Regions from separate parts of the Shewanella sp. Isolate8 genome, predicted to be linked through region 1. Evidence: riboswitches for the same ligand, from Rfam matches in the RefSeq annotation. Region 1 holds a riboswitch; the other holds the start of a gene.
What was found. Region 1 has a riboswitch for cobalamin ahead of L1D43_RS12745 (TonB-dependent receptor). Riboswitches for the same ligand answer to the same signal wherever they lie in the genome.
Positions count from the first base shown of each region.

Region 1 (5,697 bases):
ATCTTTCAATGAACGGTTCTTCGAGGAGACTATGCCACCGGCATTGGCCGCCGAATTACTGCGCCATAGCAGGTGCGCCGCCAGGGCGGGATCGGAAGAGACGATATCGATCACATTGCGAATATCGCCATCGGCAATAATGGCTTTCTTCAACGGGATCAAAATACCCCGTCGCCCGATAACCTGTTCTTCATTGGCAATAATTGCACGTACTTGAGTGAATACCTGATGCTCAAGATCTGTCATGAGAAGTCATTAACCTGATTTATTATTGGCACGGCGCCGTTTGTTATCCGAGAATTTACCCATAAAACGACTGTCTGGGTCAAGTCGATTTGGGGTAAAAACGGACATTAACCTAAATAAATTCATCTTGCCACTCACGCTAACCCTTTCGGCCTGATTAAACGACAAAATTCCGTCAGTTAACCAAGCGGTGGCATCCATAGATTGGCCTAAAGCCGGGGGCATATTTACTCGCTGCCAGCGTCATCGAAACTATAAGGCACCAGCCCGTTGCAGACGCCGGTAAAGGTGCTCGGCGAGGCGGCGATAGCCATCATCATTGAGGTGAATCGCATCAGATTTTACCTCTGATAATTTTAGCAGCTCTGTCAGAAAATCCTCAATAAATAGCGGTTGATATTGCGCCGCCAACTGCCCGTACAGGGGCGCGGTTTCCAGCCAGATGCTCTTCTGGGGAACACCGATCAGCACAACTGGAATATCTCGCCGCTGCGCCTCAGCGAGCATGGCGGCCAAATTGTCCTCCACCTGCGCCGCGCTGCTATTGCGCAAAAAATCATTGCCGCCCTCGAGCAAGATGATAAGGTCCGGCGCGGTCTCATCCAGCACCCGGGCGAAACGCGTTAGCCCCTGGGCGCTTGTCTCCCCCGAGATACCTGCGTTAATCACCGCTCGCCCGCTCATTCTCTGCAATTGGCTGGGATAATCCATGCCGGTGCTGGCCCCCACGCCTTGGGTCAGGCTATCACCGAAGGCGAGGATCCTGGCATCGCTGGCCAGCGGAGCAAACGAGGGGCCACTGGCGGGCCAGAAGGTGATGATCGCTAGTAATATAACGGGCAAGAGTAGCCACTTAAATTTCATCCCACAGACTCCCAAATGATCTATGCCCTATGATGAACAGCGGGCAATAAAAAAGCCAGTCAAGTGTGACTGGCTCTTAGGACTTTAACAGCTCTAGAAGCGGTAGCTGGCAGTCAGGCGTAGCGCGCGCCCCGTGCCAGGGTAATAACCGCTACCCCAGGTACTGAAGTAACCTGAGCTGACGTACTCCTTATCCAGCAGGTTGTCGACTCGCAGGCTGGCCAGCCAGGCATCGCGGCTATAGTTGATGGCGATGTTTGCCAGGGTATAGGCATCGAGCTTGTCTCCCTGATTGGCATTGTCGCCCTCCATGTAGCGCTCGCCCGTGTAGACACCCTCGACAAAGAGCTGCAGGTGCTGGTACACATCATAGCTAACGTAGCCACGGCCACTGTTCTTGGCTACCCAGGAGAGCGCCTTGCCCTCGTTAACCCCTTCGGTGAACTCGGCATCGATATAGTTGTACTCGAGGCCCAGCAGCAGATCCTGAGTCGCCTGCCAATCCCAATCGGCGCTCACACCATAGCGACGCGAAGCATCGGCGTTCACGTTGGCGCCGGGGAAACTACCACCCACGGGGGTCTCGGCGCTCGGGTCGAAGACGATCTCATCTTCGAGATCCAGTCGATAGGCGCTCACGCGCAGGGTGTTTTGCTCGAGCAGCAGATCCCAGCCCGCCTCGTAGCTGCGACCCGTCTGTGGCTTGAGCCCCTGAATACTTGCCGGGGTGTAGGCCTGCTCATCCACCTTGGCGAAACGGAAGTTGTCATCGGCGCGCAGATAGAAGCGGTGGTGCTGATTAGGGCGATAGTTGAGGCCGAGCTCGAAGGCATGGGCATCCTGATCGAGATCGATCCCATTTGGATAGGCACTGGCGTCCACCAGCTCATCGGTCACCTCGGCATAGCGACCGCCCACCACATAGCTGAAGCTGTCAGTGAGGGGAACAGTCGCCTGCAGATAGGCGCTGGCCAGCTTCTGCACATTGCTGCGACCGTTGCTAAATACCGACTCGCCGCGGCTCAAATCCAGGCCGGTCACCAGCTTAAGCGGGCCATTATCCGTCTTGATGTTGGCAACCGCCTTAGGTTTAAACTCCAGCAGTGAGCGGGTATCGCGGCGGGTCGTATTCCAGGTACTCAGGCCTGTGATCAAGCTATCGCTGTAGTTAAGATCGGCGCCCAGCGACCAGGCATCATTTAGCTGACGCTGATAGCCGGTGCGGGCCGCCGTAGTCATCTCATGCAGGTAGGCATCATTAAAGAGAGCACCCGCTTGTGTCGGATCCTCCTCGATCTGCTCCTCATTCAGTGCGGCAGCCAGTTCGCGATGGTTGTCATAGTGACTCGCCTCGGCGAAGAACTGCTGCACCTCATCGTCATACTGCAGGCGCCCCAGCACAGAGCTGGTCTTGCTAGCATTGTGATCGCGATAGTTATCGCTCTTGAGGTGGTTGGCCGCGCCATAGAGGCGCCAGTTGTCGTTGATGGCGACCGACCCTTCGGCCTTGGCCTCAAAGGTGTCGAAGCTGCCACCGGAGAGCTGCAGGCTGCCGCCGTTATCTTTCGGCGCCTTGGTGATAATGTTAATCACCCCACCAACCGCCTGGTCGCCATAGAGCACACCGGCGCTGCCAGACAATATCTCGACCCGCTCCACCTGGTTGAGTCCGATGGCGCTGATGCTCGGCGCGGCAATATCGATATTGTTGAGACGACGACCGTCGATCAGAATCAAGGTGTTGTTGACCGCCTGACTGGCGCTGAAACCTCGCATGGCAAACACGGCACCCGAGTTTGAATCTGAGACCTGAATACCGCTCTGTCCGCGCAGCAGCTCGGTGAGGTTAGTGGCACCGCTAAGTTCGATGGCGGCGGCGTCGATCACATTAACGTTAGCCGCGATATTGATAGGGGTGTTTTCGCTGCGGCCGATAACCGTGATGGTTTCGTCCACAGGCCCAGGGGTGCCCGAACTTTCCGCTAAGGCAGGAAAGCTCCCGGCCAGACAGGCGCCAAGCAGTAGCGCAATTTTACTAGGTTGTGTACCCATTTTCCTTTAACTCCTAAAAGGGAAACAGGGCAAGGCGTCACGACTGGGCGCAGTCCATCAAACCGCCAGGGTCGCATTTCGAGATCTGCCCGCCGAAATCTCAAAATCACCTTAAGGGCCGGTCTCCGGACTGAGGCTAAGTTCAAACGATGCGTTTAAACGACGAGCGTAGATTTTTTTAACGCCATGATGTTAAAGGCATGGCGCACCCAGCTCTCACCTATCACCGTTGCGGGGGCAGTGCCAGATTCTCACTGGCTTCCCGATTATCCCTTGCGCCATTTTGGCCAGGGCACCACATAAGGTTGACTAAATTTGGTCACGCTCTGTCTCATGGCAAGCCGCGGTTTACCCGCGGCGTGATGGAGAGGCTCTCTCCCGGCTACTGTGACAGAACGCGGGCATTATAGACGTCTACACGTATAAATGTCTAATACTCCCATAATGGCCCGAGTCGGCATCTTCACCCAAGGGCTGCATTACTCCCTAAAAACAACAAAGGAGGCCTAAGCCTCCTTCATCGCAGATAGGGGAAATTTACGCCTCGGCTAATGCCTTGGGGTTTTCACCATATTCGTTGCCTTCAACGCTGTCTTGTACATAGAAGACGATCAGCACGATAGCGCCGATGAGCGGGATCAGGCCGATCAGCTGCCACCAGCCCGAACGGCCGGTGTCGTGTAGGCGTCTGGCCGAGATAGCGAGAGTTGGGATCAGCAGTGCCAGCGAGAAGATACCGCTCAGCATATACAGACCTGTCACCACATCTATGGTTGCCGCCACGGCATAGAAGATGATGTAGAACAGGGTATACATCCAAAATTCTTTGCGACGCGCGCGGCCGGTGAAATCAGCAAACTTCTTCAACGCACCAATAAAATATTCCATTATAGTTCCCTTTGTTTACGTAAATTAACCGAAAAACTCCAATAAAGAGGGGGCCATTCCTGAGCCCCCTATTGGATAAGCTTCATAATATATCAATAGTTTCAAAAATATAATTGAAATTTAATGACAATCTCGCTTCGCTCACAGACGATCCACTTGCATCTAAAAAAATCGCTCCCTTGTGCCGAGAGGCGAATAGATCAACCAGCATCTAACGAGCGAGACTAACGCAGGCTCGCCATGTCGGCGATGCGCTCGATGGGTGGTGCTATCTTGAGCGAAGAGGTTGATAACAAGGCCTCTCCCCGCGCCGATTGATGCAGCAGAAACAGATCTTCCTCACCGGCGATAACCGTGTAGTGGCCTATCTCACCTACCGGCTTATCCATGCCCTGCTCACCCCTATGAGTGTGAGGCATCTTGTCGCAGGTTAGCATGGCGCTATAGCTTGCCTTGCCACCTAGCTCGCTGGCGCCCAGTTTCTGATAATGCATCTCCCCTTCGCAGGTAATGCGGTACTGCTCGGCGAAACCGTCGAGAAAGGCCTCAGGGTCGATACGCTCCGCCATCCCCTTAAATCCCTGCACACAATAGAGCGACGACCAATGGGCCAGCAGCTCCTGGGCAGGGACAAACTCGGCCGAAAACATATCGCCGTGCTGCTCGCTATAGGCTAGCCGCCAGTTAGCGGGGAAATACAGTCCAAGATTTTGCTTGAAAATAGTCAACTGACTGGGTTGTACCTGAACCTGTGACGACATCTGTGCCACCTGGGTGGCGCTCACGCTAAGGGGCTGTAAGAGCAAGGCCAGCGCCAGCCCTCTCACCAAAGCCTGAGTGAATACCTGTGGTGAAAAATCCATTTTATCTACCTCATCCTCAATGCTGCGACACTTAGATAGCCGACAAAGATAGCCAACAAAGATAGCCAACAAAGATAGCCGACAAAGATAGCCAACAATACGGTCGCAAGCGGCGGCTAATCCCAGTGTAAATCACTAAACGGGAGTGATATCCAGCAGATGTTACTACAAAGTCGCGCTAGTCGATGGGTTGATTTACGAAATTTAAGACTGAAATAATGCTTGACGCTTTTGATTACAAGTGTAATCTTAATTTAAAAATTACACTTGTAATCAATTGAAGACGGTTGAATCATGAAAGAGATCAGCAACGCCGAGCTGTCGGTACTCAACATACTCTGGCAAAACGCCCCCTTAGGTGCCAGCGACGTGGTGGAGGCTCTGGCCAGTAGCCAGGGGATGCACGAAAAAACCGTAAAGACCCTGCTCAACCGTCTGGTGAAGAAACAGGCCCTGGGTTATGAGAAGGAGGGCCGGGCCTATCTTTACTATCCCTTGATCGATCAGAGCGAGTATCAACTCAAGGAGAGCCAATCTTTCGTCGAGCGGGTATTCGCCGGTAAGGTCGCCCCCCTGGTGGCGGGTTTCGCCAAGCAGAAACAGTTGAGCCCCGAAGATATCGCCGAACTAAAGGCCTTGATCGATGACTGGGAAGAGGAGCAATCCTCATGATGAGCCTAATCATCAATGTGATGCTGCCGCTGACCCTGTTGTGCGCCGCCATCTTGCTGCTACACAAACCGCTACTTGCTAGGTTAGGCGCCCACAACACCTACACCCTCTG
Region 1 covers NZ_JAKEVI010000003.1:57,650-63,346, forward strand. Annotated here, with positions in the region: gene L1D43_RS12735 (HDOD domain-containing protein) at 1-246, opposite strand, end outside; gene L1D43_RS12740 (arylesterase) at 499-1,110, opposite strand; gene L1D43_RS12745 (TonB-dependent receptor) at 1,204-3,162, opposite strand; cobalamin riboswitch at 3,261-3,477, opposite strand; gene L1D43_RS12750 (DUF805 domain-containing protein) at 3,700-4,050, opposite strand; gene L1D43_RS12755 (hypothetical protein) at 4,275-4,913, opposite strand; gene L1D43_RS12760 (BlaI/MecI/CopY family transcriptional regulator) at 5,208-5,585, shown strand; gene L1D43_RS12765 (TonB family protein) at 5,582-5,697, shown strand, end outside.

Region 2 (5,697 bases), 210 kb from region 1:
AGCACCTTGGCAACGCCTATCTGCGCCGCGCCGAAACTCACCGCCAGCACCGGGGTCGCCAGGGTCAAGAGCCCTAGGCAGACGAAGGCCAGTTGCTGCAAGGCGCCATATCGCCCGCCCTGACTCAGACTAGCGCTCAACATGAGTCGCCTCCCTTATCTCACTAGGCTCGTCATCTCGGTGAGCTCCCGGCTGATTGTTGTGATAGCCATAGAAATAGTTGATCTGCGGGTTACCATGCTGAGGATGGGGCGCTACCTGACAGCAGACGCCGAACACCCTGGCGATCTGCGCCTCACTCAGCACCTGCTTGGGTGAACCCTGGGCCACGGCGTGCCCCTGATCCAGCAGCAAAAGCTGATCGCACAGGGCGCTGGCGAGATTGAGGTCGTGAATCGAGATCACCACAGTCACCCCCAGGGCCTTGAGCAGCTCGAGGATCTGGATCTGATAGCGGATATCCAGGTGATTGGTGGGCTCATCGAGGATCAACAGCTTAGGCTGCTGCACTATGGCGCGGGCGATCAGCGCTCGCTGCTTCTCGCCGCCGGAGAGGGAGGCGTAGGTCTGTCCGGCGCGATCCTTGAGCCCTACGGTTTCCAACGCCTGACTCACCGCCAGACGATCAGCCTTGGTCGTCAGGGAGAAGGCGGCCTTATGTGGCGTGAGCCCCAATGCCACCAGCTGGGCCGTCGTCATGTCGAAATGTTGCGGCGTGTCTTGCAGCACCACGGCCACCTCGCGGGCAAAGGCCCTGGCGCTCAGGCTGGCAATGGGCTGACCAAACAGGGTGATCTCGCCGCTGCTAGGGGTAAGGAAACGATAGAGGCAACGTAGCAGGCTGGACTTGCCGGCGCCGTTGGGGCCAATGATCCCCAGCATCTTGCCTTCTGGCAGATCCAGCTTGACCCCAGAAAGGATGGCGCGCTCGCCGCAGCGCCAGCCGAGATCCCGTACCGACAGCGCCGGGCGCGCGCAGGCGCCATCGCCGATGGCTGCACCAGCACCTGTGTCTGTACCTAAAATAGCACCGTCACTGGCGCCGTGAGACAGGAGTGATTCTGTTTGTGATGGCTGACTAGGGGCGCTCAAGGTCGCGCCCTCCGGGAAGCAGCGCCGAGGCGCCCTCGCCCTTGGGCCAGACTCGGCCCCGAGGTATTCTTCATCTATTGGCTCCCTCAAGTCACCCGCTTGAGATAGTGGTTAGAGAGTAGGCAGGTATCCTGACTCGTGGCGGCCAAAAAGTAAAACCAGTTGGCGGGCACACTCACAGTTGCGGGCACAGTTTGGGCTAGCGGCGCTCGGCCTTCCCCAATTCCCTATTAAGTCCGAGTTATCGCCTTGGCGATCTCGACACCATACTCCCGGCGCAGGCGGTCCCTGCGCCCGGTTATTATGCTAAATTTTGCCGCCGACACAAGGCCAGACTCAGTTGGCGTCATGCCAGTGCAGACGCCAGAAACTTTCTCCCGCCTTATCGCGGTAATGGCTTACCTTGACCACGCTGCCGTAATCCAGACTCAAGCGGGTATAGAAACCCACCGCGCGCTCTACCCCGAGCGCCTTGGCCATCAGATGACGAATCACCCCGCCATGGGTGATGAGCAAGAGCGCCTCGCCGCTGTGCTGGTGCACAAGTTGCTCAACCACCTCGTCGACACGCTGTTCGAACGCCTCCATGGGCTCGCCCTCGGGCAATGGATTGGCCCAAGGGTCCTGCCAGTATGCGGTGAGCTCGGCGCCATGGTCTGCATGCAGCTCAGGAATCGGCTGACCGTCCCAGCGGCCGAAGTAAACCTCCTTCAATCCGGCGTCCAGCGCCACCTTAACCTGATTCTTGCTGGTCAGATGCTCGGCAAACACGCGGCAGCGAGACAGCGGCGAGCTGATCACCCTGTCCACCGCCTCGGGCAGCTTGGCATAGGCCAACTGCATCTGGGCGAAGCCTATCTCTGTGAGAGGTTGATCGCTGTGTCCGCGAAGCAGGTTACCGCCTTCGCATTCACCGTGGCGCATCAAATAGAGTGTCGTTTGCGTCATAACTGCAGCATTAAACCTTTAAAATCTAGATGGTTAGCAGGATACTCTCTGGAAGCATCCCTTGGCAATGAAAGATAAATAAGGCCTTGAAAAACTTTCAGATTCACCCACTATCAAGGGGAGAGCCTTTTGCCATGGGAACGCGGCTTAGCCGCCATTCTTCCTCGAAGCCAAAGCAGATTTAAGCTTATACTCTTTTGACTTGCCCTGGGTATTATAAGTCGATTAGTATAGACGTCTATACGTTTATACATCCAAAATAAAAATAGCACGTCAAATCGATAGACGCGGCAGTTTAGGCAATAGGTCAGTTGAAGTAGGTGAAAGTTATGGCGACCCAATCCCCTGTTCGAAACGTAAGGCAGATTAACGACGCGATCCGCGCGCGGCTCAATAAGGAAATTTTGATCCTCGACGGCGCCATGGGCACCATGATCCAGAACCACAAGCTGGAGGAGGCCGACTTTCGCGGCGAGCGCTTCAAGCAGTGGCCCTGCGATCTCAAGGGCAACAACGACCTGCTGGTACTGACCCAGCCCGAGCTGATCAAGCAGATCCACAAGGATTACCTGCTGGCCGGCGCCGATATCATAGAGACCAACACCTTCAACGCCACCCGCGTGGCCATGGCCGACTATGAGATGCAGGAACTGTCGAAGGAGGTCAACCTCGAAGGTGCCCGCCTGGCCCGCGCCGCCTGCGATGAGGTCGCCGCCGAGACCGGCCGCGAGGTGTATGTCGCCGGGGTACTCGGCCCCACCAACCGCACCTGTTCCATCAGCCCGGATGTCAACGACCCTGGCTATCGCAACATCTATTTCGACGACTTGGTAGCGGCCTACCTGGAATCGACCCAGGCTCTTATCGAGGGCGGCGCCGACATCATCATGGTGGAGACCATCTTCGATACCCTCAACGCCAAGGCGGCGCTGTTTGCCATCGAGACATTGTTCGACCAGCTGGGCCAGCGCCTGCCGGTGATGATCTCGGGCACCATTACCGATGCGTCGGGCCGTACCCTGACGGGCCAGACCACAGAGGCCTTCTACAACTCGCTGCGCCATGTGAAGCCGCTCTCTATCGGCCTCAACTGCGCCCTGGGGCCACAGGAGCTGCGCCCCTATGTGGAGGAGCTATCGAAGATCGCCGAGTGTTATGTGTCGGCCCACCCCAACGCCGGGCTGCCCAACGAGTTTGGCGGCTATGACGAGACCCCGGAGCAGATGGCCGAGGTGATCGGCCCCTGGGCCCAGGAAGGCCTGCTCAACATCATAGGCGGCTGTTGCGGCACCACGCCGGAACATATCAAGGCGATCCGCACCGCCGTCATCAAACATAGCGCCCGTCAATTGCCCGATCTGCCGGTAGCCTGCCGCCTGTCGGGCCTTGAGCCGCTGACCATAGACGCCGACTCCCTGTTTGTGAACGTGGGTGAGCGTACCAATGTCACCGGCTCGGCCAAGTTTCTCAGGCTTATCAAGACGGGCGAATATGAAGAGGCGCTGTCGGTCGCTCGGGATCAGGTGGAGAACGGCGCCCAGATCATCGACATCAACATGGATGAAGGCATGCTGGACGGCGTCGAGGTGATGCAGAAGTTCCTCAACCTTATCGCCTCCGAGCCGGACATCAGCCGGGTACCCATCATGATCGACTCCTCCAAGTGGGAGGTGATCGAAGCCGGGCTCAAGTGCATCCAGGGCAAGGGCGTGGTCAACTCCATCTCCCTCAAGGAGGGTGAAGAGAAGTTTATCGAGCAGGCAACCCTGGTTAAGCGCTACGGCGCCGCAGCCATCATCATGGCCTTCGACGAAGTTGGCCAGGCCGATACCATGGCGCGCAAGATAGAGATCTGTACCCGCGCCTATAGGGTATTGGTGGATAAGGTAGGCTTCCCGCCGGAAGATATTATCTTCGACCCCAACATCTTCGCCATCGCCACCGGCATCGACGAACATGACAACTATGCGGTGGACTTCATCGAGGCGACTCGCGAGATCAAGCGTACCCTGCCCCATGCGATGATCTCAGGCGGCGTGTCTAACGTCTCCTTCTCCTTCCGCGGCAACAACCCGGTGCGCGAGGCGATCCACGCCGTGTTCCTCTATCACGCCATTCAGGCGGGGATGGACATGGGCATAGTCAACGCCGGACAGCTGGCGATCTATGACGACATCGACCCAGAGCTTAAGACCAAGGTGGAGGCCGTGGTGCAAAACCTGCCCTGCCCGGTTAAAGATTCAAACAACACAGAACAGCTGCTTGAGATCGCCGAGCAATACCGTGGCGATGGTGCGGCGGGCGCCAAGAAGGAAGATCTCGAGTGGCGCAGCTGGCCGGTCAACAAGCGTCTGGAGCACGCGCTGGTCAAGGGGATCACAGAGTTTATCGACCAGGACACCGAAGAGGCACGCCAGCAGGCCAGCCGTCCGCTGGACGTGATCGAGGGCCCGCTGATGGATGGCATGAACGTGGTGGGCGATCTGTTTGGCTCGGGCAAGATGTTCCTGCCCCAGGTGGTGAAATCGGCGCGGGTGATGAAGAAGGCCGTGGCCTATCTTAACCCCTTCATCGAGGCCGAGAAGGTCGAGGGCCAGTCCAACGGCAAGATCCTCATGGTCACGGTAAAGGGTGACGTGCACGACATAGGCAAGAACATCGTCGGCGTGGTGCTGGCCTGTAACGGCTATGAGGTGGTGGATCTCGGCGTCATGGTGCCGGTCGAGAAGATTATCGAGGTCGCCAAGGCGGAAAATGTCGATATCATCGGCATGTCGGGGCTGATCACCCCGAGTCTGGATGAGATGGTGCACAATGTGAAAGCCTTCCACAAGGCGGGGCTGAATATCCCCTCCATCATAGGCGGCGCCACCTGCTCTAAGATCCACACGGCAGTGAAAATCGCCCCCCACGCACCCGAGGGCGCCATCTATATCGCCGATGCCTCACGCGCCGTGCCCATGGTGGCCAAGCTGATCAACGATGACACACGTCAGGCGACCATAGACGCCGCCTACGGCGAATACCAGGAGATGCGCGACAAGCGTAACTCACAGGCCAAGCGCAAGCAGATAGTCTCTATTGTGGCGGCGCGGGAGAACCGCTGCCAGCAGGACTGGCAGAGCCATAAGCCTTTCGTGCCGAATCAGCTTGGCAGACAAGTGTTTGACGACTATCCGCTAGAGGATCTGGTCGATCGCATCGACTGGACCCCGTTTTTCCGCAGCTGGGAGCTACACGGCCACTTCCCCAAAATCCTCGACGACGAGGTGGTGGGCGAAGAGGCGCGCAAGCTCTACCAAGATGCCAAGGCAATGCTCAACACCATAATCAATGAGAAGTGGCTCACGGCGAAGGCGGTCATCGGCCTCTTCCCTGCCAACACGGTCAACCATGATGATATCGAGATCTACAAGGATGAATCGCGCAGCGAACTCGAGATGACCACCCACCATCTGCGGATGCAGATAGAGCGGGTGGGCAACGACAACTTCTGTCTCGCCGACTTCGTCGCGCCGAAAGACTCGGGCGTCGCCGACTACATGGGCGGCTTCGCCGTCACCGCCGGCCACGGCATCGACGAGCATGTGGCCCGCTTCGAGGCCAACCACGACGACTACAGCGCCATCATGCTCAAGTGTCTGGCCGATCGTCTGG
Region 2 covers NZ_JAKEVI010000003.1:269,448-275,144, forward strand. Annotated here, with positions in the region: gene L1D43_RS13670 (iron ABC transporter permease) at 1-143, opposite strand, end outside; gene L1D43_RS13675 (ABC transporter ATP-binding protein) at 130-1,092, opposite strand; cobalamin riboswitch at 1,196-1,376, opposite strand; gene L1D43_RS13680 (histidine phosphatase family protein) at 1,429-2,040, opposite strand; gene metH (methionine synthase) at 2,370-5,697, shown strand, end outside.
Region 2: it holds a riboswitch for cobalamin, as region 1 does, so the genes downstream of both, L1D43_RS13675 (ABC transporter ATP-binding protein) here and L1D43_RS12745 (TonB-dependent receptor) in region 1, are expected to answer to the same signal.